One region of the Diaphorobacter sp. JS3050 genome, then DNA from elsewhere that is predicted to be linked to it. Evidence: predicted binding sites of a transcription regulator. Region 1 holds the regulator's gene; each other region holds the start of a gene.
What was found. Region 1 encodes FNR, which switches genes on or off when oxygen is low (the NO sensors DNR and NnrR bind a similar motif). Its sites were predicted from a motif close to TTGATNNNNATCAA; they were not measured.

Region 1 (7,049 bases):
GGGCGTGACTTCAACGCCCTCATCACTGATTTTCACCAAGCCCTGAGCCGCCATTTCTTGCAGTTGCTGTAATTCCGCATCGAAATAACTGCGGAAATCAATCAGCCAGGACTGTTCCAACGGCTCAAACAGCAATTCACCTTGGCACATCAACGCCATGATGACTGCGCGGCGCACCAAGTCGTCCTTGGTCAACGCCAGCCCGCGCACCACAGGCAAATGCCCCTGGTTAATGCAGTCGTAATACTCGTCCAGCGTTTTCACATTTTGGCTGTAAGTAGCGCCCACGCGCCCGATGGCAGAAACGCCCAGACCAATCAGGTCGCAATCGGGCTGCGTGCTATAGCCTTGGAAATTGCGGTGCAGCCTGCCTTGCCGCTTGGCCACCGCCAGCGCATCGTCAGGCAGCGCAAAATGGTCCATGCCCACGTAGACGTAGCCGGCTTCCTGGAACACATCAAGTGACCGGGCCAGCATGGACACCTTGGCCGAAGCCATGGGCAACTCGGCCGTGATGATGCGTCGCTGCGACTTGAAGCGTTCTGGCAAGTGAGCGTACGCATACAGCGCGATCCGGTCTGGCCGCAGCTCGGCTACCTGCGCCAAGGTGCAATCAAACGACTCCGGTGTCTGTCGCGGCAGCCCGTAGATCAAATCCACGTTCACCGATTCAAACCCGAGCTTGCGAGCCGCATCGACCAACGCGAACACCTTTTCGGCAGGCTGAATGCGGTGCACGGCCTTTTGTACTTCAGGGTCGAAATCCTGCACGCCAAAGCTCAGGCGATTGAAACCCAGCTCCGCCAACAATCCCAGCCGCGCTTCATCCACGGTCCGGGGGTCCACTTCTATGGAGTACTCCCCCCCCGGAACGAGGACGAAACTGCGCCTCAGCATGCCCATCAGTTCGCGCAAACCGTCATCCGTCAGAAAAGTAGGCGTGCCTCCGCCGAAATGCAGCTGGCTCACATGCTGACCCACACCGCAGTGCGCCGTATGCAGGTCGATCTCACGGCTGAGGTAACGCAAGTAGACCTCTGCCCGCTCTGGATGCCGGGTAATGATCTTGTTACACGCGCAGTAATAGCACAGCGATTCACAAAACGGGATGTGGACATAAAGCGACAAAGGCATCGCCTTGGCTACCGACCCCACGCGACGCTGCTGCAGCGCAAGGATGTATTCCCGCTCGCCAAAAGCCTCGACAAAACGATCAGCAGTCGGATAAGAGGTGTAGCGCGGCCCTGGGACGTCAAAGCGACGCAGGAGCTCTGTTGTAACAACGGTCATGACGGGATTCCTTGCACTTTCATATCACTGTGCCGTAGAGTCCCCCATGAGTCCTTGACGTTGATCAAGCGCCCATAAGGTCCTTGTGGCGACAATTTGACTTCGGCTCAAAGTCGTCCAACGGCCTACGGCATTCCATGTCTCCCAGCCGTTCAGAGGTAAGCTCAAGCCATGAACAGGGTTCCCATGCATACGAATCTCCAGACCATCAAAGTTGCCTGCTCAAACTGCAATCTGCGTGAGCTGTGCATGCCCGTGGGTCTGGACGACCAGCAACTCAAGCGCATCGATGACATTGTTGCTGTACGACGCAAGATCAAGCGTGGCGGCACGCTTTTCCGGAACGGTGAACCCTTCACATCCCTTTTTGCCATCCGCACCGGATTCTTCAAGACCTGTGTCGCCACCGAAGACGGTCGCGACCAAGTGACAGGTTTTCAAATGGCGGGCGAGATCATCGGCCTGGATGGCATCGTGAGCGACCGTCACACTTGCGATGCGGTAGCGCTTGAAGACGCCGAAGTATGCGTCATGCCTTTCGATCGTATTGAAGAGTTGTCGCGCGAAGTAACGGCACTACAGCACCATGTGCACAAGATCATGAGCCGCGAGATTGTTCGCGAGCATGGGGTCATGCTGTTGCTGGGGAGTATGCGTGCCGAGGAACGCCTTGCCGCATTCCTGTTGAATCTCGTACAACGCTTGCATGCCCGGGGTTTCTCACAATCCGAATTGGTGCTGCGCATGACACGCGAAGAGATCGGCAGCTACCTGGGATTGAAACTGGAAACCGTCAGCCGCACGTTTTCGAAGTTCGTGGAAGAAGGTATTGTGGAAGTAAAACAGCGCCATGTGCGCATCGTCGATACCGATGCGCTGAAGCGAATTGTCAACAGCCAGCAAGCCTGCCATTAAGCCTCGGTTTTTTGCTCATTCATAACTGATCGGCGGAAAGATCAGGAAACGTATTTGGCGCAATCAGCCGGCCGCGCCCCTTTGGGCACGGGGCAGCGATTCAACTCAAAGGGCGAGAGTGACAACAGCGTCGTCAATGCGCTGGAAGCCATGAGTACGAACCAGAACGTGAAGAAGGCGATGGTATACACACCTTCGCGCGAGAGATGCAGGGGTTGATCAAACCACTGCAGCGCTTCTGGATCCACGAAGGCGAACACCACCATTTCCATGACGCCCGCCATCAAAAAGGCCGGCCACGCGATCCACATCAATCGTTGCATCCACATTCGCCCATCTCCTAGCAGGTGTAGTTGACAGCCTAGCATCTGTTCTCCGGCATGCAAAGAGGACTCGCCCTGCCGGTCAGCGCGGTTGATCCTCCAGCGGAGTAGCTGCATGGTTGCGCCCCTTCATGGCAGGCGTCATGTCGCCCCCAGACTCCTTCAGGGTCTCGTTGATGTTCAATCCCCGTTGGTAATAGTCTTCCGCGATGACGGGGTCAGGTTGGCTCACGGCCAGCCAGAGGGTCACGAAGCCCGCAATGATGACAATCACCGGCCCCGCGATGACAAGCCAGACATGGCCAAACGTCCACCAAGGCTTTCCTGCGTCTTCCAGATTCATGGGGGAATTACTCGGCATTTATACCAACTCCTCGCTCATTTATGAGCACAGCTTGTTCATTTGCATTCCACGACCGCCTTCAGCGGGGTACAAGGAACACGGATTTCTCTGCCACTTGGGCTTTATCACCCTGCGCTTGAATATCGAAATACACCGTATGCGATCCAGGAGATGCTGAGCCATACGGAATTTGAAGACGGACAACCACCCATCGGGATTCCGCCGGTCCGATGTCAATTGCGGTCTCGGACGCCACTTCCAGCCCTTCCATGCCGTGGGCGCTGATGGTGTAGCGCTGCGCCCCCTCCGTGGCGTTCATGATCTGCAGCCGGTAGATATTTTCCAGCTTGCCTCCCGCCACGATGCGCGAGAGCGCAGCGCGGTCGCGCACGATGTCCACCTTCAACGGGGTGCGTACCACCAAGCTGGCCAGCATGCCGATGCACAACACCACCAGCACCGCTGAATAGAACAACACACGGGGTCGCAGCACGCGTTTGAGCATTTGCGATTGGGTCCAGTGGTTCTTGACGCCGTTCTGCGTCGAGAAACGAATCAGCCCGCGCGGATACTTCATCTTATCCATCACGGTATTGCAAGCGTCCACGCAGAGACCGCAACCAATGCATTCGTATTGCAGTCCGTTGCGAATATCGATACCCGTTGGGCAGACCTGGACACACAGCGTGCAATCGATGCAGTCACCCAGTCCCGCAGCTTTGTGGTCTACCATCTTGTTACGGGGCCCGCGAGGCTCGCCGCGCTCGGGATCGTAAGAGACGACCAGCGTGTCCCTGTCGAACATTGCGCTTTGGAAACGCGCATAAGGGCACATGTATTTGCACACCTGCTCGCGCAGGAATCCTGCGTTGCCGTACGTGGCCAACCCATAGAAGATCACCCAGAATATCTGCCACCCTCCTTGCAGGGCCAGCAACTCTTCCCCCAGCTCGCGAATCGGAACGAAATAGCCCACGAAGGTGAAGCCGGTCCAGAACGCGACCGCAATCCAAATGGCTTGCTTGACAGATTTTTTCCAGATCTTCTCAAATGTCCACGGACCATTGTCCAGGCGCATACGGGCACTGCGGTCGCCTTCGACTTTGTGCTCGATCCACATGAACATTTCCGTGTATACGGTCTGGGGACAGGAGAAGCCGCACCACAGGCGTCCCGCCACTGCGGTAAACAGAAAAAGCGACAGCGCGGAAATAATCAGCAAACCCGTCAGATAAATGAAGTCCTGCGGGTAAAGCACCAAACCAAAAATATAGAAACGGCGTGCTCCGAGGTCAAAGAGCACCATTTGGCGCTGGCCCCACTCCAGCCATGGCAGGCCATAGAAAACCAGCTGTGTCAGAAACACCATCGCCCAACGCCAACGGGCGAACACTCCACTTATCGAGCGTGGATAGATTTTCTTTTGCGCCTCATAGAGCGAAATGACCTCGGTCTGCGAACTTTCGGCCCCCACTGGCGTGATAGGAATCACCTTACGGGGCTGACCTTCGGCTGGCTTCATGGTGGAATCTCAAAAAGGAAGTGCAACTTCCAAAACGCAAAACGGCCGGCGCCCCTCGACGGGGAGCCGGCCGCACAGGGAGCATCAGCGCGGGGCGCCGGCCTTATTGGACAAACCCCAGACGTATGCCGTCAACACCTTGATCTGTGCATCGGTCAACTTGCCCGCTTGGGCAGGCATCTCGTTGGTCTTGCCATTGTTGATCATAGCGGTGATGGCAGCTTCGCCCCAGCCATGCAGCCAGATGTCATCCGTCAGATTAGGGGCACCCAGGGCCACATTGCCCTTGCCGTCCATCCCGTGGCATGCAGCGCACGCAGTGAACTTCGACTTGCCCATAGACGCCTTCAGGGAGTCATGCGGGCTTCCCGACAGGCTCAGGACATAGTGGGCGAGGTTGCGCACATCTTCCGGCGAGCCCACGGCGGCCGCCATGGGAGGCATGACGCCAATGCGCCCATCGTGGATGGTCTTCTGGATCTGATCAGGCGCACCGCCGTGCAGCCAGTCACCGTCGGCCAGGTTGGGGAAGCCCTTGCTGCCGCGGGCATCGGAACCATGACACTGCGCGCAGTTGTTCATGAACAGACGCTCACCAATTGCCATGGCCGCTGTGTCGGCCGCCATCTCTTGGGGCTGCATGGCCTCGAACCGCGCATACAGGGGCTGCAACTCTGCGTTAGCCTTGTCCACTTCGGCTTGGTACTCGCCCAGCTGCGTCCAGCCCAACTTACCCTTAAAGGTCCCCAATCCGGGATAGGCAGCCAGATAGCCAGCACCGAATACCAGCGTGATGATGAACAGCCACATCCACCAACGGGGCATGGGGTTGTTCATTTCCGTCAGGTCTTCGTCCCAGACGTGACCGGTGGTGTTGTCGGCCGTAGCCTCGACCTTCTTGCGGGACGTGATCCACAGCAGCAAGCCGCAGGCCACGATACCGATAATGGTGATTCCGGCCACGTAGAAGGACCAGAAGTTACTCGTGAAATCGCTCATGGGTTATCTCTTTTCTTGTGGAGACTTCTTCAGTCCTCGGCGAAGGGCAACTGTGCTGCCTCCTCGAACCGGGCCCGGTTGCGGCGCATGAAGGCCCAGAACCAGATGCCCACGAAACACGCCAGCGACGCCAGCGTGGCCACGATACGCATGGTGGTGATGTCCATGACCAGTTCCTCAATTACTTGAGCGCACGGCCCAAAACCTGGAGATAGGCCACCACGGCATCCATCTCTGTCTTGCCCTTGACCTGCTCGGCGGCGCTGGCGATCTCCTCATCCGTATACGGGACGCCGACCGTGCGCAATGCCTTCATGCGAGGAGCGACGACGGAAGGATCGATCTGGTTCTTTTCCAGCCAGGGATAGGCGGGCATATTGGATTCGGGCACCACGTCGCGCGGATTGTTCAGGTGAATGCGATGCCATTCATCGCTGTACTTTCCACCCACGCGATGCAGGTCGGGCCCAGTGCGCTTGCTACCCCATTGGAAGGGATGGTCGTAGACGAACTCGCCAGCCACCGAGTAGTGGCCATAACGCAGGGTTTCCGCACGGAACGGACGGATCATCTGCGAGTGGCAGTTGTAGCAACCCTCGCGCAGGTAGATATCGCGTCCGATCAGTTGCACTGCCGTGTAAGGCTTCACGCCTTGAACGGCCTCAGTCGTCGATTTTTGAAAGAACAGAGGAACGATTTCCACCAGGCCGCCGACGGCCACAACCAGCAAGATCAGCACGATCATCAGGAAGTTGCTGGTTTCGACCTTCTCGTGCGTGAAGCCGGTGGATGCTTTGTTATGCGTATTGGACATGTAGTTGACCCTCCGAACTTCAGGCGTGAGCGGGTTTCACGGCGGGAATGGCCACCTTGACGGAGCGTCCGGAGATCGCCGTCACCCAGACGTTCCATGCCATCACCAACATACCGCCGAGGTACAGCAGACCGCCAAAGAAGCGGATCGCGTAGAACGGATAGGTCGCCTTGACGCCTTCCACGAAGGTATAGGTCAGCGTGCCGTCGGGGTTCACGGCGCGCCACATCAGACCTTGCATCACGCCAGCAATCCACATGGCGGCGATGTACAGCACGATGCCGATGGTGGCCATCCAGAAGTGCAGTTCAATTGCTTTGATGGAGTGCATCTTCTCCTTGCCGAACAGGCGAGGCACCAGGTAATACAGCGAACCCATGGTGATCAGACCCACCCAGCCCAGCGCGCCTGCGTGCACGTGGCCCACAGTCCAGTCGGTGTAGTGCGAGAGCGCGTTGACGGTCTTGATGGACATCATCGGGCCTTCGAACGTGGACATGCCGTAGAACGACAGCGACACGATCAGAAAGCGCAGGATGGGGTCGTCACGCAGCTTGTGCCAGGCACCGGACAGCGTCATGATCCCGTTGATCATGCCGCCCCAGCTGGGCGCCAGCAAGATCAGCGAGAACACCATGCCCACAGATTGCGTCCAGTCAGGCAGCGCGGTGTAGTGCAGGTGGTGCGGACCCGCCCACATGTACGTGAAGATCAGCGCCCAGAAGTGGACGATGGAGAGGCGGTAGCTGTACACCGGACGGCCAGCCTGCTTCGGGATGAAGTAATACATCATGCCCAGGAAGCCGGTCGTGAGGTAGAAGCCCACGGCGTTGTGGCCGTACC
Region 2 (7,049 bases), 1.2 Mb from region 1:
AATGGCCAGCAGATCGTCGCCGGCGATTTCAGGCACCAGGCGGCTATCAGCGGCGTCACCATCGAGTGGTAGGCCAAAGTCCAGGGCAATTCTGTCGCCGCCCGCGGCCAGCTCGATGCACGTCCCGCCAATTTCTTTTGTTCCCCGATGGATGCGGACTTTCATTCACGACTCCTTGCTTGCGACGATTGCTATTATTAGATGAGCAAGCGACAAGGTGTGTCGCTTGCATACGCAAGCGTTATTCGTGAGCCAAAGAGAGAACCTTGGATCCATTGCAGCGATAGGGGGCCGTGCTTTGCATGATTCCCGCTATCCGACAGGTATCGATACCGGAAAAATTCGGACTGACTTGGAGCAACTTGGTAAATCGGGTCAGCGCAGCCTTCCAATCCCGGATGGGCATGGTCCACTTCTGACCGATGTTGCGCAGGGCCAGATAGAACTGCCGACCTCGCCCAGCACGAACAGGTGGTAGTCGGGCTGTTGCATGGTCAGCCCGAACCGGGCCGCATCGAACGCGCGCTGCTGGCCGATCCACGGCAGGGGCTCGGCCAGCAGCGCGCGCGTGTCGTCAAAGCCCAGGCTCTCGGGGCGGATGCTCAGGCGCAGCTGGCCGGGTGCGAGTGCCGTGCAGGGCGCGCTCATGGCTGGCTCCAGCCCGCCAGGTGCTGTTGTGCGATGCGGCTCAAGGCGGTGATCCAGGCGGGGTTGTCGTTCAGGCAGGGGATGTAGCGGAAGTCCTGGCCGCCTGCGTGCAGGAAGGCCTCGCGTGCCTCCTGGTTGATCTCCTCCAGCGTTTCCAGGCAGTCACTGGTGAAGCCTGGGCACATCACGTCCACGCGGCGCGTGCCGCCCTGTGCCAGCGCCACCAGCGAGGGTTCGGTGTAGGGCTCCAGCCAGCGGGCCTTGCCAAAGCGCGACTGGAAGGTCAGCAGGTACCGGTCTTCGCCCAGCCCCAGCGCCTGCGCGAGCAGCCGGGCCGTGGTGCGGCATTGCTCCGCGTAGGGGTCGCCCAATCGCACATTGCGTTCGGGAATGCCGTGAAAGCTCATCACCAGCTTGTCCGCCGGGCCGCCCTCGCGCTGCCAGTGCGCGCGCACCGACTGGGCCAGCGCGGCAATGTAGTCCGGGTGGTCGTGGTAGTCGTTCACGAAGCGCAGCTCGGGAAAGCAACGCGAGCGGCGCACCCACGCGGCCACGTCGTCGAACACGCTGGCGGTGGTCGTGGCCGAGTACTGCGGGTACAGCGGCAGCACCAGCGCGCGGCGCACGCCGGCGTCCTGCAGCACCTGCAGTTGCGCACCAACGGCCGGCTGACCGTAGCGCATGGCGGGCAGTACCCGCACCGGCTGGCCGGCCTCGCCCAGCCAGCCGCGCAGCATCACCGCCTGCTTGGCCGTCCATACGGCGAGCGGGGAGCCTTCTTCCGTCCAGATGCTGGCGTACTTGGCGGCCGACTTGGCCGGCCGCGTGCGCAGGATGATCCCGTACAGCAGAGGCAGCCACAGCGCCCGCGGAATTTCCACCACCCGCGGGTCGCCCAGGAACTGCGCCAGATAGCGGCGCAGCTCCGGTGCGGTGGGGGCGTCTGGCGTGCCCAGGTTGCACAGCAGAATGGCGGTGCTTTCGCGTGCTGCGGCGGTCTGGATCGAAGAGGCTGAGGCCGTCTGGGCGGCATGGTGAGAAGGCGAGGCGGGCATGCGGTGATTGTGGCAAATGCCGGGCGGTATGCTCGGGCCATGCTCGATATTTCCCGCATCCGCGCCATCACTCTTGACCTGGATGACACCCTATGGCCTATCTGGCCCACCATTGCGCGGGCTGAGAAGGTGCTGATCGAGTGGCTGCTCACGGTGGCGCCCGGCGCCTCGGCGCTGCTGGCGTCGCCCGATACGTCCCGCATGCTCCGTGCGCAGGTGGCGTCCGCCCATGCGCACCTGTCGCACGACCTGACGGTGCTGCGCCGCGAGACCATCCGCGCAGCGCTGCGCCAGGCGGGCGAGGACGAGTCGCTCACGGACCAGGGGTTCGACGTGTTCTTCGCCGAGCGCCAGCGGGTGGAGCTGTTCGACGATGCGATAGCGGCGCTGGAATTCCTCTCGGCGCGCCACCCAGTGGTGGCGCTGTCCAATGGCAATGCGGACCTGCAGGCCATCGGCATCGGACGGTACTTTCGCGCCAGCATCAGCGCCCGCGAGTTCGGGATTGCCAAGCCCGACCCCCGCATCTTCCACGAGGCGGCGCGGGTGCTGGACCTGCCGCCCGCGGCCGTGCTGCACATAGGCGACGATGCCACGCTGGATGCGCATGGCGCGCTGGGCGCCGGCATGCAGGCGGCCTGGCTCAATCGGGGCGATGCAGTCTGGCCGCACGCGGTGGCGCCTCCTGCCACCGTGCGCGACCTGGCCGCGCTGTGCCGTCTGCTGGGGTAGGCGTGGTCCGTGTCAGCGATGGGCGCGGCGTGCGCGCCAGCGCCGCAGAGCCGCCTTCTCCAGTTCGGCCAGCGTGAAGACGGCCAGCCCGGCCAGCAGGACGCGCGACCATTCCTGCACAGACAGGTCCGTGGAGCCGAACACGGCCTGCATCCAGGGCAGGTGCACGAAGCCCAGTTGCAGCAGCGCACAGAGGGCGATGGTCAGCGGCACCTTGGGATTGCCCAGCAGGCCCTCGCGCGACAGCACGCTGCGCTCGATGTGCCGGCTGTTGAGCAGGTAGAACATCTCCATCACCACCACCGCGCTGACAGCCATGGTGCGCGCGGTTTCGATCGCAGCGCCGTTGGACAGCTCCCACAGGAACAGCCCGAGCGAAGCCGCCGCCATGCAAACCGCCACCATGAGCACACGCCACGCGAACAGGCCGGACAGCAGCTTTTCCTGCGGAGGCCGGGGAGGGCGGCGCATGACGTCGTCCTCCGCAGGCTCGAATGCCAGCGCCACGCCCAGCGTGCTGGACGTGACCAGATTGATCCACAGCACCTGCGCCGCGGTGAGCGGCAGCAGCAGGCCGAATGCGATGGCGGCAAACACGATCAGCGCCTCGCCCCCGTTGGTGGGCAGCATGAACAGGATGAACTTGCGCACGTTGTCGTAGATGCCCCGGCCCTCGCGCACCGCTTGGCCCAGCGTGGCGAAGTTGTCGTCGGTCAGCACCATGGCGGCCGCGTCCTTGGCGGCCTCGGTACCGTTCCTGCCCATCGCGACACCCACGTCGGCGCGCTTGAGTGCTGGCGCGTCGTTCACGCCATCGCCCGTCATGGCCACGACTTCACCGCGGGACTGCAGGGCTTGCACCAGGCGCAGCTTGTGTTCGGGACTGGCACGGGCGAACACGTCCACGCTGGCCACCACGTCGCGCAAGGCGGCGTCGTCCAGCAGCTCGATCTCGGCGCCCGTGAGTGCGGGGCGGCCCAGGCCGATGCCCAGCTGCGCGCCAATCGCACGTGCGGTTTCGCCGTGGTCGCCGGTGATCATCTTCACGCGTACGCCCGCTGCCTGGCATTCGGCCACCGCGGCCACGGCCTCGGGGCGCGGCGGGTCCATGCTGCCCAGCAGCCCGAGCAGCGTGAAGCCACCCTCCATGTCGGCGAACTGCAGCGCGTGCTGCTGCGCCGGCACGCGCTTGATGGCGATCGCCAGCACGCGCAGCGCCCGCGCCGCGCAGTCGTTGGCCGCGCGGCGCCAGTAGTCGTGCTGCAGCGGGGCATCGGTGCCCGCGCCATCGGCGGGCCACTGGCGCTGTGCGTTGCACATGTCCAGCACACGCTCGGGGGCTCCTTTCACCAGGATCACCGCATGCCCCGCGTGGTCGTGGTGCAGTGTGGCCATGAAGCGGTGCTCGGACTCGAACGGTATGGCGTCGATGCGCGGCTGGCGGGCATGCAGCGCCGTTGCGTCCAGCCCCGCCTTGAGCGCCAGGGTGACGAGCGCGCCCTCCGTCGGGTCGCCCGTCAGGCTCCAGCCCTGGGGACCGTCGTGCAGCGCGGCGTCGTTGCACAGCAGCGCCACCTGGGCCACGGACTGCAGGGCAGGGTGTTCTTGCGCAGTGATGGGCACGCCCCCGATGAGGAAGCCCCCCTGCGGCGCATAGCCGCTGCCGGTCACCTCTATGACATGGTCGGCGGTCACCACGCGCTGCACGGTCATCTCGTTGCAAGTGAGGGTGCCGGTCTTGTCGGAGCAAATCACCGTGACGGCTCCCAGCGTTTCCACTGCCGGCAGGTGGCGGATGATGGCGTTGTGCTGCGCCATGCGCCGCACGCCCATGGCCAGGGTGATGGTCATGATGGCGGGCAGCCCCTCGGGGATGGCCGAGGCCGCCAGCGCCACGGCCATCATGAACATGTCCGCGGGTGCCTGAGCGCGCCAGAGCACGCCGATGGCGAACGTGGCGAGCACGAACAGCCCGATGGCCAGCGCCAGCCAGCGGCTGAACTGCGCGATCTGCCGCAGCAGCGGCGTGGTGCTCGCCTGCACCTGGGCCAATAGCGTGCTGATGCGCCCCAGTTCACTGTTCGTGCCCGTGGCCACCACGGTGCCCAAAGCGGTGCCCGCGGCCACCAGCGTGCCGGAGTAGAGCATGCTGCGGCGGTCGCCCAAAGCGGCGTCGGCTGCCACGGCGGTTTCGTCCTTGTCGCAGGGCACGGACTCGCCCGTCAGCACGGCCTCGTCGGCGCGCAGGCTGCGGGCCGTGAGGATGCGCAGGTCCGCAGGCACCTTGTCGCCGGACGCGAGGATGACGATGTCGCCCGGCACGAGCTGGTCGGCGGCCACCAGTTGGCGCTCTCCCCCGCGCAGCACCGTGGCCTGCTGCGAGAGCATGTGGCGTATCGCGTCCAGCGCCGACTCGGCCTTGCCCTCCTGCAAGAAACCGATGATGGCGTTGACGATCACGGCCCCCAACAGCACCCCGGTGTCGATCCAGTGCGCCAGTGCCGCGGTGACCGCTGCGGCAGCGAGCATCACGTAGATCAGCACGTTGTGGAATTGCTGCAGCAGGCGCAGCCAGGCCGGTCGGCGCGGCGGCGCGGGCAGGCGGTTGGGGCCGAAGCGTGCCAGGCGCCGCGCCACCTCGGCATGCGCCAGGCCGTGGCGGTCGTCGGTTTGCAGCCGTCGCAGCGCTTCGCCAGCGGACAGCGCATGCCACGGGGTGCCGCGGGCATCGGTGGATGGAGGCAGGTGCATGCAGGGCGGGCGCCGGACGACGCGACTGGTCGGGTGAACCCAGTCTAGGTCCGCAGGCGCGGACCGTGCCAATGTCCCAGTGCCAGGCCGGGGAAAGTGGCCGCTATTGGCCTTCGATTGCTATTTAAACAATAGCTGACTGCGCTTGCTGGTTGGGCATTTGATGCTGTTTTTGATATGCATCACGTGGCCGTAAATGGTCGCCGCGGGCAAGCAGGGGCCAGTGTTTCGCATGTGGCAGGGGAAGTCATCCCCCTCTGCCGAGGCGGCGGCGCCCGTCATCCATTGGGCAGGGGAGCGCTGCAGGGGATGCCCTGCACCGCCGGCCCTGCAGTGCAACGATCTCAGGCGGGGATGCGTCTTGCCAGGAAGTCGCGGATGGCGAACAGCGTTGCGTCCGGTGCTTCGGTCATCTGGTGGTGGCCCACCGGCAGATGGACGATCTGCACGTCCTTGCCCGCGGATCGCGCGGCCTGGATCAACCCCTGCGCGGCCTTGGGCGCGGTCATCTGGTCTTGTGTGCCCAAGGCGAACAGCACGGGGCACTGCACCGCTGCGATGGCCTGCTCGCCATGGGAGTAGCTGTCGCAGGCGACGAAGCCGCGGTGGAACACATTGACCTGCGGGTTGCTGCGCAGCACCTTGCGGCCCAGCGCCATGCCCGCGCCGTACACCCAGAAGCCCGCGCCTGAGGGGGGCGAGAGGGTGCTGCGCGAGAACACGTTGACCATGCGCAGCGCCTGCTCGGGGTCGGTCTGCGATGCCTCGATGAGCGCGGGCGACACCTTCATCGGATAGGCCGTACCCACCAGCACCAGATGGCTCACGCGCCCGCCCAGGCGTGCGGCGGCCTCCAGCGCGATCAACGAGCCCCAGCTATGGCCCACCAGCGCGGCGCGCTGGATGGACAGCGCGTCGAGCAGGGCGCCCACGAAGTCGGCCGCCTGCTCCACGCTTGCAGGGGCATCGCCCGCGCTTTTGCTGTGGCCGGGCAGGTCGACGGCCAGCACGTTCCAGCCATGGTTGGCCATGTAGCGGCTTTGCAGCGCCCAGACGCTGTGGTCATTGAGTACGCCGTGGATGAACACCACGGTGGGCTTGGCGGCATCGAAGGGCTTGCCGCCGGTGTAGCAGTAGGTCTGTGCGCCGTTGACTTGCACGTACATCACGCACCTGCCTTTCCCGCTTGCTTCTCCGCAGCCTTGAGTGCCCGCTTGAGGTCGTCGATCAGGTCGTCGGCATCTTCCAGCCCGATCGACAGGCGGATCGTGCCCTGGCTGATGCCGCCCGCGGCGAGCGCTTCGTCGCTCATGCGGAAGTGCGTGGTGGAGGCGGGGTGGATCACCAGGCTGCGGCAGTCACCCACATTGGCCAGGTGGCTGAAGAGCTTGAGCGTCTCAATAAACGTCTTGCCCTGCTCGCGGTTGCCCTTGAGGTCGAAGCTGAACACCGAGCCCGCGCCGCGCGGCAGCAGGCGCTGCGCTAGCTGGTGGCTGGGGTGGGACGCGAGCAGCGGGTGGCCCACGCGCTCGACGAACGGGTGGCTGGCCAGGAACTGCACCACCTTCTCGGTATTGCGCATGTGGCGTTCCATGCGCAGCGGCAGGGTCTCGATGCCCTGCAGGATCAGCCAGGCGGTGTGCGGGCTCATGCAGGCGCCGAAGTCGCGCAGGCCCTCGCGGCGCGCGCGCAGCAGGAAGGCGCCCACGGTGCTCTCCTCGGTGAACACCATGTTGTGAAAGCCGTCGTAGGGCTGGGTCAACTCCGGGAAGCGGCCGGAGCCTTCCCAGTCGAAGCTGCCGCCATCGACCACGATGCCGCCGATCACCGTGCCGTGGCCAGAGAGGAACTTGGTGGCCGAGT
Region 3 (7,049 bases), 1.2 Mb from region 1:
GTTGCCCCACCAGGAGATGCCGGTGCCGCGTGCGATCAGCTCCTGCGCGAGCGCCTTGAGGGCCTTGGGTGGCGCGGCTTCATCGACGAAGTGAAAACCGGTCTGCCCGGTCTCGGCCACGATGGCCGCGATGCGGTCGGCCAGCACCTGGGCGCTGGCGCCCTCGTAGCGGCCGATGTAGTCCAGATTCACGTCGCAGAAGCTGCACTTCTTCCAGTAGCAGCCGTGCGCCACGGTGAGCTTGTTCCAGCGCCCGTCGCTCCACAGCCGGTGCATGGGGTTGAGCATGTCCAGCAGCGACAGATAGCGCTGAAGCGGCAGGCCGTCCCAGGTGGGCGTGCCGATCTCGGCAAAGGCGACGTCGGGCTCCGCCAGGTGGACGTACTGCACGGCGCCATCGTCATTGCGCACAAAGGTGCGCACCAGCCGCTGGCGCCCGCGCTGGCCTTGCAGGTGCTCCAGCAGCGCGAGCAGCGGGCGCTCGCCGGCGTCCAGCGTCACGTAGTCGAAAAAATCGAACACCCGTGGGTCGGCCAGCTCGCGCAGCTCGGTGTTGACGAAGCCGCCGCCCAGCACGGTGACGATGTGCGGGTGCTGTGCCTTGAGGGCCTGGGCAATGCGAAACGCGCCGTACACCGAGCCCGGGAAGGGCACCGAGAGCAGCACCACGCCGGGCTGGTGGCGCGCGACGGCCTCATGGGTGAGCTGCTGCAGCACCTCGTCCACGAGGGTCGGCGCCTGCGCCAGCGCGTCGGCCAGCGGGTCGGCCAGCGGGTCGAACGTGGGCTGGCTGCCGGCGAGCTGTTCGGCGTATCGCACAAACTCGAAACGCGCGTCCACGGCGCCCTGCAGCACGTCCGCCAGGTCGTTGAGGTACAGCGTGGCCAGATGCTTGGCCTTGTCGGTCAGGCCCAGGGCGCCGAAGGCCCAGCCCAGCGGGTCGCCGCTGCCGTCGTCCTCGTACACGTCCAGCGCCGCGAAGCGCGGCCCCTCCGGCAGGTAGTGGCGGCCCACGATGCGGTGCGCGAGGGTGCTGTCGCGCCCCTGCAAAAAGGCCATGGCTGGGCCGACGGTGGCCAGGTACCGCTCCTGCTGTGCAAGAAAGAACTGCACCGCCGGGCTCTGCGCGTTTGCGGGCAGGGCCCGCGCTCTTTCGGCGACCTGCGCCAGACCGTCGCGCGAGAGCAGCCGCAGCACCAGCGCGATCGCCAGGTCTTCCTGGAAGGCGGCCACGCCGCGCGAGCGCAGGAAGCCCGTGAGGTAGGCGGTGGAGGGGTAGGGCGTGTTGAGCTGCGTCATCGGCGGGATGACGGACAGCACGCGGGGCAGGGCTGCGGGCATGGGCAAAGGGGTGGAGGGGGCTGGCAGAGCGGCGGATTATCCCGGCCCCCTGCCGCGCATGCCCCTGCGGGGACTTGTTCAGCGCACGGCGCGGCGCGCCTTCTTGGCGGCGTACATGGCGCGGTCGGCCTCGCGCAGCGCCTCGTCGGCCGTCATGCCGTTGGGGCGCACGGCGATCACACCCACGCTGGCGCCGGCGTAGTCGATGGGGCGTCCGCCCCGCCAAAGCGCCCGCGCCTGGCCTGTGCCAGGCGCTGGCCGAACCCCTGGCGGGCCGCCTCCAGCGCCGGGCCGGGCGCGGGGCCTGGGCCTACGGCCACGAACTCATCGCCCCCGTAGCGTGCGACGAAGTCCTGCGCGCGCGCGGCGCCGCGCAGCCGATCGGCCATGTCGGCCAGGAAGAGGTCGCCCACCTCGTGGCCATAGGTGTCGTTGATCGCCTTGAAACCGTCCAGGTCCATGAAGGCGATCAGCACCGCCGTGCCCTGGCGCGCGCCTTGCGCCAGTTGCTGGTGCAGCATTTCGCGCAGCGCGCGGCGGTTGGGTAGGCCGGTAAGGGCATCGGTCGCCGCATAGGCCGCCAGCCGGGCATTGGCCTGCAGCAATTGCTGCAGCAGCTGCTCGCGCTCGACCTGCTGGCCAATGAGCCGCGCGAACAGCGTCAGCGCGTTGCGCGCCTGTGAAGTGAGCTCCTGGCGCTCGTCGCTGGCGGCGCAAAGCGTGCCGTAGAGCTGGCCGTCGGCCATGCGCACCGGTGTGCTGGCGTAGGTCTGGATGCCCAGCGCCGCGGCGGCCTGCGAATCGCCCCAGCATTGCCCCACGTCGGCGGTGAAGGGTCGGCCCTCGTCCAGCGCGCGTTTGCACAACGTGTCGTGCCAGGGCACGCAGTCCCTCCGGGATCTGCACCTGGCGCGTGTTGCGCGCGTACAGCACACGCTGCACACCCCGCTCCAGGTCCACCACCGTGAGGTAGGTGGATTCGAACCCGGTGATGTCTTCCAGCAGCTCCAGCAGCGGCCGGGTGAGCTCTTCGACGGTGCGTGCGCGGGTGACGGTCTCGCTGAGATGGTCCAACAGGTTGTCCATGCGGCCATTATGGGTGGGTGTGCCGCAGGACGCAGGCCGGGACAGGCAGCGAACGCCTGCCCCTCCAGTTGGATCACGGTGTGCGCGCTAAGGTGCGGCGCTGGGCCAGGCGGGGCGCCGGCCTGTGAGCTGGCTCACGATGGCGCCCTTGAGGGGCGGCAGCCGGTTGGCGCCCGCCAGCACCACCTGGCGCAGCAGGCGGGGCAGCGGCCGGTCGTCGGTGTACAGGCGCACGATGGCATTCGTGCCCTGGTACAGCGGCCAGGCGTGGCGGTGATGGCCGCGCGCGTAACCCTCCAGCACGCTGGCGGCGCCGATGTCCGCGCCGCGCTCGCGTGCCTGGGTGAGAGTGCGCGTGAGGCTGTCCACACCCGCCAGCCCCATGTTGAACCCGTGCGCCGTCACCGGGTGCATGCCGACGGCCGCGTCACCCAGCAGCGCGCAGCGCGCGGCGGCGAAGCGGTGCGCATACACGGCGACCAGCGGGTAGGCGTGGCGCTCGCCCACCAGCCGCATGGCGCCCAGGCGGTCCTTGAACTGGGCTTGCACGCGTGCGGCGAATGCCTCAGGGGGCAGTGCCAGCAGCTCCTGCGCATGCGCCGCGCCGGTGGTGACCACGGCCGAGCACATCGGCGCGCCATCGACCAGGTCGCCCGGCAGCGGCAGGATCGCCAGCGTCTGCTCGTAGCCGAAGCACTCGTGCGCGACCTCGTGGTGGGGCAGCTCATGGCGCAGGCGGCAGACGATGACCGTGCGGCCGAAGTCGTGCATGGCCGCGCCAATGCCCAACTGGCGCCGCGTGGCGGAAAAGCGGCTGTCGGCAGCCACCAGCAGCGGGGCCTGCAGACGCAGGGGCGCTGCGTCGAGGTTGCGGGTGTCGGTGTATTCCAGCTCGGCATGCGCGGGCGTGACGGCCACGCGCGTGACGCGCGCCTCGGTGACCAGTCGTACGCCGGGCGTGTGCGCGGCCACTTCGTAGGCCGTGCGGCGCAGCGCGTGGTTGGGCACGATCCAGCCCAAATGCTGGACGCCGCTGCCGCCTGCATGCAGCTGCATGGCCCCGCGCTGGCCCACGGGGCCGTCGTGCACCTGCGCCTCGCGCAGCAGGCCGACCTCGTGCGCGGCCAGGCGCCGCCAGCTGCCGATGCGCTGCAGCGTGGCCACGCTGGGGTGGGTGAGTGCGATCTCGCGCCCGTCGGCCGGGGGCGCGGCCAGCGTGGAGACGGGTTGCTGCTCCAGCACCGTGACCTGCATGCCAGCCTGGGCCAGCGAGGCCGCCAGCGACAGCCCGGCAGGCCCCGCACCCACGATGAGCACGTCGCTGCGCTGAGAGGAAACGTCTTGTGTTGTCATGATTCAGAAACAGGCCGCCGGCAGTGGCAACAGCGGGCAATTGTCGGCAGGGCGGAAAGCGGCGATCTTGCCTTGCGTCAAGCACGGCGGCCATGCGGCCGCTTCCTACGCCGGGCGGGCGATGGTCTCACTACAGTGGAGAACCCTGCAACCAGCAAGCAAAGGACCCGACATGCGCGTGGACATCTACCGCCGATCCGAAGCCGAGGGGCGTTATTCCCATCTGGCCGTGCCCGAGGGCAAGCCCATACCGCAGGAGGCCATCAATACGGATTGGAACTGCGAGCACCGCGCTGTGGAACGGGACGAAACCCAGGCGCACTGGAGCGACCTTGGTATTCCCGAGCCCGGACGGCAGTTGCGCGACAAGGGCTATGCCATCACCAGCGTGACGGAGCAGCCGCGGCGCTGAGGCCAGGTGCGGCCGGCGAGGTGCCGCCGGCCAGGTGCGACCGGCAAGGTGCGGCCGGCAAGTTGTCACGTGCGTGGCGCGCACGGCGACCGCGATCGCGCTAGGCTGTGCGCATGGAGACACACCACAACATCCCCCCAACACACCCGCCTTACGCGCCCCAGATACGCCGCTACCAGGATGGGCTGCAGGCGCAGCACGGCCTGCGCTTTGACGATTACGACGCGCTATGGCGCTGGTCCACCACCGATCTGGACGCCTTCTGGCAGAGCGTCTGGGACTATTTCGACCTGCAGTCGCCCACGCCGCACAGCGCGGTACTCGCAAAGAACGTGATGCCCGGCGCGCAGTGGTTCCCCGGCGCACAGGTGAACTACGCGCGCCAGGTGCTGCGCCATGTGGGCGCCGCACAGGCCGCGGGCCAGCCGGCCCTCATCGGCCGCAACGAACGCGGCGAGCGCCGCGAGCTGTCCTGGCCCGCGCTGCGCCGGCAGGTGGCGGCGCTGGCGCTGCACATGAGGGCCCAAGGCGTACAGCCCGGCGATCGCGTGGCAGCCTACCTGCCCAACATCCCCGAGACCATCGTCGCCTTCCTGGCCTGCGCCAGCATCGGTGCGGTGTGGAGCCTGTGCGCGCCCGACATGGGCACGCACGCGGTGCTGGACCGCTTCCGCCAGATCGCACCGACGGTGCTGTTGGCCGTGGACGGCGTCACCTATGGGGGGCGCGACCATGACCGTTGCGACGTGCTGGCGGAACTGCGCGCGCAACTGCCCACGCTGCGCCACGTGGTGCTGGTGAGCAATCTGGATGCTTCAAAAACAGTAGCTGATACCGCTTGCTACGCAAGCGTTATCGCCCGAAATGATGCAGAGACTGCGGCCTTTGAACCGGCGTGGCTGCCGTTCGACCACCCGCTGTGGATCGTCTATTCCAGCGGCACCACCGGCCTGCCCAAGCCCATCGTGCACGGCCATGGCGGCATGATGCTGGTGATGCTGCAGCTGGCAGTGCTGCACAACGACATCGGCTGCAGCTACGCGCCCAACTCCCTGGGCGAGCGCTTCCACTGGTACAGCTCCACCGGCTGGATCATGTGGAACGCCCAGGTCGGCGGCCTGCTGGGCGGCACCACCTGCGTGCTGTACGACGGCAACCCCGGCGGCAGCAAGGAGCGGCCCGACTGGACAGTGCTGTGGCGCATGGCGGCCGAGGAGCGCGTGACCTTCTTCGGCGCTGGCGCCGCGTTCTACGGCCACTGCATGAAGGCCGGGATCACCCCTGCGGCCTGCGGCGATCTGTCGGCGATCCGCGTGCTGGGCTCCACGGGGTCGCCGCTGCCTGCCGAAGTGCAGCGGTGGGGATCGCAACTCCTGGCCAGCGCGGGCGTGCCGCAGGTCTGGTGGTGCAACATCTCCGGCGGCACCGACTTCGCGGGCGCCTTCATCGGCGGCAATCGCGAGCTGCCGCAAACGCCCGGGCGCATGCAGTGCCGCATGCTGGGCGCAGCCGTCGAGGCCTGGGACGAGCAGGGCCGCCCGGTACTGGACGCCGTGGGCGAACTGGTGTGCACCCAGCCCATCCCGTCCATGCCCTTGTTCCTGTGGGGCGACGCCGATGGCGCGCGCTACCGCGCCAGCTACTTCGAGATGTACCCGCCCGGGCATGGCCGCAGGCCCGGCGGCGGGGATCTGGGGCCCGAGGCCGGGGCCGTCTGGCGCCACGGCGACTGGATCGAGATCGGCTCCAGCGCCCACCCCGGCTGCGTGATCTACGGCCGCAGCGACGCCACCATCAACCGCCACGGCCTGCGCATGGGCACGAGCGAGATCTACAGCGCCGTCGAGGCCCTGCCCGAGGTGCTCGACAGCCTGGTGGTGGACCTGGAATACCTGGGCCGCGCCAGCTACATGCCGCTGTTCGTGGTGCTGCGCAGCGGCCTGGTGCTGGACGACGGCCTGCGCGCGCGGATCAACGACGCCATCCGCGCCAGCCTGAGCCCGCGCTTCCTGCCCGACGAAATCGTGCAGGTGGCCGAGGTGCCGCGCACGCTGAGCGGCAAGAAGCAGGAGCTGCCCGTCAAGAAGCTGCTGCTGGGCCAGTCGATGGACAAGGTGGTCAACCCGGACGCCATGGCCAACCCCGGCTGCCTGGCGTGGTACGTGGACTTTGCGCGGCACCGTGCGACGGCGGTTGCTTCATAAAAGATAGCTGCTCGCGCTTGATGGACGGGCGGTTCAGCCCGGTTTGTCCCAGTTCTCGCCTTCCACGCGCGGCACGCTGGCAAAGCGCAGCGCGTGCTCGGTGAAGCGCTCCACCACGCGGCTGGTGCCGCTGGCCAGGCGCGCCAGCGCAATGCCCACGTGAAAGCCCGGCGGGTTGTCGGTGAGCGCCAGGCATTTCACGCCGCGCGGCACCACCTGCCGCGCCACGCTGGCCACCAGGCCCACGCCCAGGCCCGAAGCCACCAGGCTCATGATGGTCTGCACCTGCATCGCCTCCTGCGCCACGCGCGGCGAAAAGCCAGAGAACTGGCAGCGCATCATGGCCAGGGCCGAGAGGCTGGGCACCTTGTGCTGCGGGTACATGATGAAGGGCTCGTGCGCGGCCTCGGCCAGCGCGATGGCGTCGCGCTGCGCCAGCGGGCTGCTCTCGGCCACGGCCAGCACGAAGTCGTCGCGGTCCAGCGGCAGCAGCTCGAAGCCGCTCGGGTCCAGCACCGGGTAGCGCAGCAGGCCGGCATCGAAGCGCCGCGACACCAGCCCCTCCAGGATCTCGGACGACGTGGCTTCGCTCAGCTCCAACTCGATCTGCGGATAGCGCTGGCGCAGCGAGGGGATGAGTTGCGGCAGCAGCG
Region 4 (7,049 bases), 1.1 Mb from region 1:
CTTGGCTTTGAGCTGGAATCCATGAGCTTCGGCTGCTACCGGCCCGCCGTGGCCGGCGACCGCTGGCTGCAGCGCTACAGCTGGATGGACGCGCTGGGTGCGCGCTGGTGGCCGATCTTCGGGGCCGCGTATGTGATCGTCGCCGTCAAGCGCGTGCAGGGCATGCGCCTGCTGGAGCCTTCGTGGCGCAAGGCGCCGCAGGCGGCTGCCGCGCAGGTACAGGTAGCGCGGCGCCATGGCCCGGGCTGAGGCGACGGGCCATTTTTTTATTTCTGGGAGCTATTTTTGAATCAGGTGGTGATCTATACCGACGGTGCGTGCAAGGGCAATCCGGGCCCCGGCGGTTGGGGGGCAGTGCTGCGTTCAGGCACGCTGGAGAAAGAGCTGTTCGGTGGCGAATTGGGAACGACCAACAACCGCATGGAACTGATGGCCGTGATCCAGGCGCTGGGCGCGCTCAAGCGCCCCTGCCAGGTGGCGTTGTACCTGGACAGCCAGTACGTCCGCCAGGGCATCACCGAGTGGATCCATGGCTGGAAGAAAAAGGGCTGGCGTACGGCGGCCGGCCAGCCCGTGAAGAACGTGGAGCTGTGGCAGCGCCTGGACGAGCTGGCGCACCAAGCGGGCCACCGCATCGAATGGCACTGGGTGCGCGGCCATGCAGGCGACCCTGGCAACGAGCGCGCCGACATGCTGGCCAACAAGGGTGTGGAGCAGGCGCTGGGCCGCTGAGACCGGGTTCCGGGCCTTGCGGGTGATCAGCCAGTGGTGGCGGTGATGCCCTGCACCGCTTCATGGATGCTCTGTGCCGTCTGTGGGCGCACCAGCCGCGCCGTTTCTCGCCCGTCGCGCAGGAACACGAGCGTGGGCCAGAGTTTCACGCCAAAACTGCGGCCCAGGCGCTGGCCGGGGCCGTCCTCCACCTTGACGTGGCGCACATCGTCCCGGTCCTCGAGGGCCTGCTCGATGAGCGGCTGGGCGCGCTGGCAGTGGCCGCACCAGGGCGTACCGAACTCCAGCACGGTGGGGCCCAGCCACTGGTCCACCGTTTCACGCGAAGGCGGCTGAGCGAGATGGGTGGCGGCAAACGGCATGGCGGCTCCTGCAAGGATGGCGATGGGGGCAGGGTAGGGCTGCGGCGCACGCGGCCAAGCCGGCCGCCGCTGCGCGGGCGTGTCAGATCACGCCGTCAAACATCATCACATCGACCATGTCGCCAGGTGCCACGTTGCCCTGGCCGTGGTGCAGCACGATGAGGCCGTTGGCTTGCACCATGGAACTGAGCACCCCTGAGCCCTGGTTGCCCGTGGTGCGCACCTGCAACGTGCCGTCTGCGGCCGTGGTGACCAGGCCGCGCTGGTATTCGGTGCGGCCGGGTTTCTTGCGCATGGCCTCGGTGCTGACGGCGCGCAGCAGCGGCGGTGCGCCGCGCGTGCAGCCCATCATGCGCAGCAGCGCGGGGCGGACGAAAGCCAGGAAGGTGACCATCACCGCCACCGGATTGCCCGGCAGGCCGAACAGCACGCTGCTGCCGTCTGCACTCTGAATGCTTCCATCTTGATAGCTGCTAACGCTTGATGGACGAGCGTTAGGATCGGATTTGGCTTGTAATTCGGGCCGAAGGCGGCCCACCGCCATCGGCCGGCCCGGGCGCATGGCGATGCGCCAGAACGCCACGTCGCCCAGCTGCTTCATCATGGTGCGCGTGTGGTCGGCCTCGCCGACGCTCACCCCGCCGCTGGTAATGATGGCGTCGGCCTCGGCGGCCGCACGGCGGAAGGCGGCTTCCAGCAGTGTGGGCTCGTCGCGCACCACACCCAGGTCGATCACCTGGACGCCCAGACGTGTCAGCAGGCCAAAGACCGTGTAGCGGTTGCTGTCGTACACCGCGCCCTCGCGCGGTGGCTCGCCCAGGCTGAGGATCTCGTCGCCCGTGGAGAAATAGGCCACGCGCACCCGGCGGTACACCGTCACCGTTTTTAGGCCCAAACTGGCCACCAGGCCAATAGCAGCAGGCGCTAGAAGCTCTCCTTTTGATAGCGCTACGCGGCCTTGCATGAGGTCTTCCCCCAGCAGGCGGCGGTTGTCGCCGCGGCGCAGCACGTCGGGTGCGATGCGGATGTGGCCGTCGGGCTCGGCCGTGGTGAACTCCTGCGGCACCACGGTGTCCAGCCCTGCCGGCATGATGGCGCCGGTCATGATCTTCACGCACTCGCCTGCGGCCACGGTGCCGGTCCAGGCGGCGCCGGCAAAGGCTGTGGAGCCCACCGGGCGCAGCACCAGCGGTTGGCCGGGCTGCAGTTGGGCGCCGTCGAAGGCGTAGCCGTCCATGGCCGAATTGTCGTGCGGCGGCACGCTGACGGGCGAGACCACGTCCCGCGCCAGCACGCGGCCCAGGGCGTCGAAGATGCCGACTTCTTCGGTGCTGGTGACGGGCGCGACCAGGCGCTCCAGGAAGGTGTTCACATCGGCGGCACGCAGTGCCTGCGGGTCGTAGCCCTGCAACTCGGCGGCGATCTGGTCAATGGTTTTCATGCGGTACGGGCAAGGAGGGTTGCAGCTCAGCGGTGGCCCAGGCCTTCCAGGGCGTGCAGCTCGGCCAGGGTGTTGGCGTTGTAGAAAGCATACGGGTCGTCTCCCGGCTGGTCGAACGGAACCACGGCGCAGGCGTGCTGTTCGGTCCAGCGGTCGATCTTGCGCCCGCCGCCCTGCGTGAAGCGCACCAGGCTCTCCAGCAGCGTCACGCGCAGCAGGCAAAACACCGGCTGGGTGCGCACGCGCACGGTGCCATCGCGCTCGTCGGCCTCGGGTGCCGCTGCCATGGCAATGTCGGCGCCCTCGCGCATGGCGGCCTGGGCCAGGCGTGCGGCAAGGTCTGGCGGGAACAGCGGTGTGTCGCAGGGCACGGTGAGCAGCCAAGGGGTCTCGCAGCGCTCCAGCCCTGTGAGAAAGCCCGCCAGCGGGCCGGCGTAGTCGGCAAGGCCATCAGGCCACACCGGCACTCCGAATGATTCATAGGCCGCCAGGTTGCGGTTGGCGTTGATCATCACGTCGCCCACCTGCGGCTGCAGCCGCATCAGCGTGTGCAGTGCCAGGGGCAGGCCGCGGAAGTTCTGCAGGCCTTTGTCCACCCCGCCCATGCGGGAGCCGCGGCCGCCGGCGAGGATGAGGCCTGTGATGTCGTGGGTGTCGATCATGGGAAAGAAGAAGGGTGGTGAACGCCGCGCCGGGGCCGGTCCGTGCGGCGCGGCGGCGGCTCAGCCGCCGATGTAGCTCATCTCGATGCGCCGCTGGCCGCTGCCCGTCTCGGATGGCAGGCTGGCACGCAGCTCGGAATAGCGGTCGCCGCGCCCCTGCCAGATGTGGGCGATGGCGGCGCTGATCTGCACGTCGCCGGCGCTGCCGCGCAGCAGGCTGCGCAGGTCCCAGCCTTGCGAGGCAAACAGGCACAGGTACAGCCGGCCCTCCATGGACAGGCGCGCGCGGTTGCAGTCGCCGCAGAAGGCCTGCGTGACGCTGCTGATCACGCCCACTTCGCCCAAGCGCGGGTCGTGGCGACCGTCGGGGCCGGCGTAGCCCCAGCGCTTGGCGGTCTCGCCGGCGGACTGCGCGGCCAGCGGCACCAGCGGCAGCTCGGCCTGCAGCCGCGCGATGACTTCGGCGGAGGGCAGCACCTCATCCATGCGCCAGCCGTTGGTGGCGCCCACGTCCATGTATTCGATGAAGCGCAGCGTGATGCCGGTGCCGCGAAAGTGGCGCGCCATCGCCGGGATCTCGTGGTCGTTGGTGCCGCGCTTGACCACCATGTTGACCTTGATGTGCTCCAGGCCCGCCGCCTGCGCGGCCTCGATACCGGCGAGTACGTCGGCCACCGGAAAGTCCACGTCGTTCATGCGGCGGAACACGTCGTCCTGCAGGCTGTCCAGGCTCACGGTGACGCGCCGCAGGCCCGCGGCCTTGAGGGCGCGCGCCTTGCGCGCCAGCAGCGATCCATTGGTGGTCAGCGTGAGGTCGGGCATGCGGCCCTCCAGCGTGCGCAGTTCCGCCAACTGGGCAACCAGGTTCTCCAGGTCCTTGCGCAGCAGCGGCTCGCCGCCGGTGAGGCGGATCTTGCGCACGCCATGCGCCATGAACAGGCGCGCCAGCCGCGTGATCTCTTCAAAGCTCAGCAGGTCGCTGTGCGGCAGGTAGCGGTAGTGCTTGTCGAACACTTCCTTGGGCATGCAGTAGCCGCAGCGGAAGTTGCAGCGGTCCGTCACGCTGATGCGCAGGTCGCGCAAGGGACGGGAGAGCGTGTCCTGCAGCAGTCCGGTAGCGGGTGCCGCGGCCAGGAGCGCAGGGGGCTGCAGCACCTTGCTGCGCTGATCCACGAGGGGAATGACACGTTCAGCCATGGCGAAATTGTGCCCCATCGGCGTCGTAGGGGTATGGCGGCTGCCCGCTAAATTGATGTTGATCAATCTGCTGTCACGGCAGCGACATGAGGTGCCTTTGACCAGTGTCATAGGGGGCGCGGGAGGGCGATTTGAGAATACGGCGCATGCAGAACCAACGCCCAGTCCCCACCCCTTCCTCCGTCGCCGCCTGCCGGCGCGGCCGCCGCACCGCGGTGCGCGCGCTGGCCACCGTGTTGCTGGTGCCGGCCCTGCCGCTGTCGGCCCAGGCGCGCATGGCCCTGGCCACGGCCATCAACCGCACGGCGCGCTTTCGGGCGCTGTCCCAGCGCACCGCCAAGGTCTACGGCCAGCTGTACCTGAACGTGGGTGCCGCGCGCGCCCGCGATGCGCTGGAACACACCCGCCGGCAGGTACATTCCGGCTTTGAGGACATGGACCGCCAGAGCTGGCCGCCCGAGGTGGCGCGGCTGCTGGCGGACGTGCGCAGCAACGCGGACCGCCTGGACGCGCTCACGGCCCAGGCGCCGACGAAGGAGGGCTTTCAGGCCGTGTCGGCCCAGGCTGACCAGATGCTGGCTGCCGCCAACACCACCACCGAGGCCCTCGAGCGCCTGGCCCAGGCGCCCACGGCACGCCTGGTCAACACCGCCGGGCGCCAGCGCATGCTGTCGCAGCGCCTGGCCAAGAACTATGAGCTGTTGGCCGCCGGCCTTGACAGCCGCACGGTGCGCGAGCAGATGACGGGCGACGCCGATGAGTTCCAGCGTGCCCTCGCGCAGTTGAACAAGGCGCCCATCTCCACCCCGGCCATCCGCTCGGCACTGGAACTGGGCCAGGCGCAGTGGGTGTTTTTCGAGGCCGCCCTCAAGCGCCAGCCAGACCCGCGCGGCCTGGAAAACGTGGCCACCACCAGCGAGCGCCTGCTGGAGGTTACGGACAGCTTGACTTCGCTGTACGAGGTGGCCCTGCAGGACGTGCTGGGCTGACCCCTGCGGCCACAAGAGCAACTGCGTGTCTCATCGGCGCGGCGCCCGGCTGCACCGCTTTTCCGGGGGAGGGAAGGCCGACGTGGCTGGGCTGGTTGCCCTGCTGGGCAGCAGCTGTGGCGCGCGGGACACGGCCCTGGCTCGACCGCCCAGTCGCGAGTCCCCGGCGGATGTGCCACGCCACTCTCCACTCGCTCTACTAACCAGGGGCTGGCTAACCAGGGGTTGGCGCAGGCCGTCCGTCGGGCCGAGCCGTTCAAGCGCTATTCATCCTCCGCGAGTGGCCGGATGGTGAACCTGAGCCGCGCGCCAGCACATGCGGTCGATCTCAATCAGGCCTATGGGCAAAAAGTGCCTCTAGCGCCCGTGCAGCAAGCGCGGACAGCTATTGAATCGGGAGCGATTGCCGATCAGGCTGCCTTCGGCGTGCGCGGCGCGCGGCCGTAGAACTGCGGGTAGTGCTCCTTCACTCCCTGACCGCTGAAGTCCCAACCCGTGCACTGGCCCAGGTGGCGCGGCGGCTCGTCGCCTTCATTCTGGAATGCGGCGTGAATCGTCTGGAACGTGGCCGTGGCCAGGTTGAACAGCAGTTCCCGCAGATGGGTGCAACCGGCTACGCCGCCCAGGTGGGTCTGGATGGACTGGCGCCAGCCGCGCGCCATGCTGCAGCCCACCATCGCCTGCAGGGCGCGCTGCGCTTGTGTGCAGCCCGCCAGGGGATGGGCATCCATGGCGGATTCGATGGCGCGCACCACCAGGTCGCGGTCCACGGTGACGCGCAGCCACAGGTGGTGGATGGGTTCGCCCGCGCGGCGCACGCCGTCCGGGTAGCGCAGCGACGGCAGGTCCTGCGGCTTGCTGTCGTGCAGCTCGCCCTCGATGTCCCAGAGCCCGTCCTCGCGCTCGTAACCCTGGTAGGTGACGCGTCGGACATGGCGGGCAGTGCGGGGGGCAGGGGATGACAGAGGCATGGGGTCGAGATGGGAAACGTATCAGCGGCCAAGCGAGCACTGGCGGGGCACCGCAGGGCACGCGGCTCGCAGGGATCAGCCGTGGCGGATGGCCACGGTCTTGAGGGTGGTGAAGCCGTAGAGCGCCTCGAAACCCTTCTCGCGTCCGTGTCCGCTGGACTTCACGCCGCCAAACGGCAATTCGACGCCGCCGGCTGCGCCGTAGTTGTTGATGAACACCTGGCCGCTGGCAATGCGCCGCGCCATGCGGAATTGGCGCGCGCCATCGCGCGTCCACACGCCCGCCACCAGGCCAAAGGGCGTGCCGTTGGCGAGCTCCACGGCGTGGTCTTCGTCGTCGAAGGGCATGGCGGCCAGCACGGGTCCGAAGATTTCCTCCTGCGCCAGGCGGTGCTGCGCCGGTACGTCGCGCAGCAGGGTGGGGGCCTGGTAGAAGCCCGTGTCGGGCGCTTCGTCCACCACGGTGCCCTGCGCGGCCAGGGGAATGCCAGCCACCTGCGCATCGGACAGGTAATCCCACACGCGCTGCTGCTGGCTCTGGCGGATCAGCGGCCCCAGGTCCAGGTCCATGGCGGCGGGGCCCACGCGCAGCGCCTCGAAGGCCTTTGACAGGCGCTCCAGCAGCGGTTCGTAGATCAGGGAATCGATCAGCACGCGCGAGCCGGCCGAGCAGGTTTGCCCGGCGTTCTGCACGA

Region 2: a site for FNR is predicted at 5,359-5,372, ahead of HND92_RS11660 (cation-transporting P-type ATPase). Genes of this name have one in related genera too.
Region 3: a site for FNR is predicted at 3,848-3,861, ahead of ubiM (5-demethoxyubiquinol-8 5-hydroxylase UbiM). Genes of this name have one in related genera too.
Region 4: a site for FNR is predicted at 4,447-4,460, ahead of HND92_RS11220 (type IV pili methyl-accepting chemotaxis transducer N-terminal domain-containing protein). Genes of this name have one in related genera too.

What each region holds. Positions count from the first base shown of each region.
Region 1 is NZ_CP053553.1:1,271,266-1,278,314, reverse strand. It holds gene hemN (oxygen-independent coproporphyrinogen III oxidase) at 1-1,290, opposite strand, end outside; gene fnr (fumarate/nitrate reduction transcriptional regulator Fnr) at 1,462-2,205, shown strand; gene HND92_RS06295 (hypothetical protein) at 2,247-2,534, opposite strand; gene HND92_RS06290 (FixH family protein) at 2,611-2,889, opposite strand; gene ccoG (cytochrome c oxidase accessory protein CcoG) at 2,951-4,393, opposite strand; gene ccoP (cytochrome-c oxidase, cbb3-type subunit III) at 4,478-5,392, opposite strand; gene HND92_RS06275 (cbb3-type cytochrome c oxidase subunit 3) at 5,422-5,559, opposite strand; gene ccoO (cytochrome-c oxidase, cbb3-type subunit II) at 5,574-6,206, opposite strand; gene ccoN (cytochrome-c oxidase, cbb3-type subunit I) at 6,226-7,049, opposite strand, start outside.
Region 2 is NZ_CP053553.1:2,426,726-2,433,774, reverse strand. It holds gene HND92_RS11680 (MBL fold metallo-hydrolase) at 1-165, opposite strand, end outside; gene HND92_RS19600 (hypothetical protein) at 376-648, opposite strand; gene hemH (ferrochelatase) at 645-1,703, opposite strand; gene HND92_RS11665 (HAD family hydrolase) at 1,743-2,435, shown strand; gene HND92_RS11660 (cation-transporting P-type ATPase) at 2,448-5,186, opposite strand; gene HND92_RS11655 (alpha/beta fold hydrolase) at 5,531-6,352, opposite strand; gene HND92_RS11650 (O-acetylhomoserine aminocarboxypropyltransferase) at 6,352-7,049, opposite strand, start outside.
Region 3 is NZ_CP053553.1:89,739-96,787, forward strand. It holds gene HND92_RS00375 (radical SAM protein) at 1-1,341, opposite strand, end outside; partial or broken gene HND92_RS00380 (sensor domain-containing diguanylate cyclase) at 1,420-2,427, opposite strand; gene ubiM (5-demethoxyubiquinol-8 5-hydroxylase UbiM) at 2,515-3,780, opposite strand; gene HND92_RS00390 (DUF6139 family protein) at 3,953-4,192, shown strand; gene HND92_RS00395 (acetoacetate--CoA ligase) at 4,306-6,396, shown strand; gene HND92_RS00400 (LysR family transcriptional regulator) at 6,430-7,049, opposite strand, start outside.
Region 4 is NZ_CP053553.1:2,332,710-2,339,758, reverse strand. It holds gene HND92_RS11250 (class I SAM-dependent methyltransferase) at 1-249, shown strand, start outside; gene rnhA (ribonuclease HI) at 286-732, shown strand; gene HND92_RS11240 (thioredoxin family protein) at 759-1,094, opposite strand; gene glp (gephyrin-like molybdotransferase Glp) at 1,177-2,535, opposite strand; gene mobA (molybdenum cofactor guanylyltransferase MobA) at 2,562-3,197, opposite strand; gene moaA (GTP 3',8-cyclase MoaA) at 3,258-4,394, opposite strand; gene HND92_RS11220 (type IV pili methyl-accepting chemotaxis transducer N-terminal domain-containing protein) at 4,541-5,383, shown strand; gene HND92_RS11215 (DUF2889 domain-containing protein) at 5,794-6,354, opposite strand; gene HND92_RS11210 (aldehyde dehydrogenase family protein) at 6,430-7,049, opposite strand, start outside.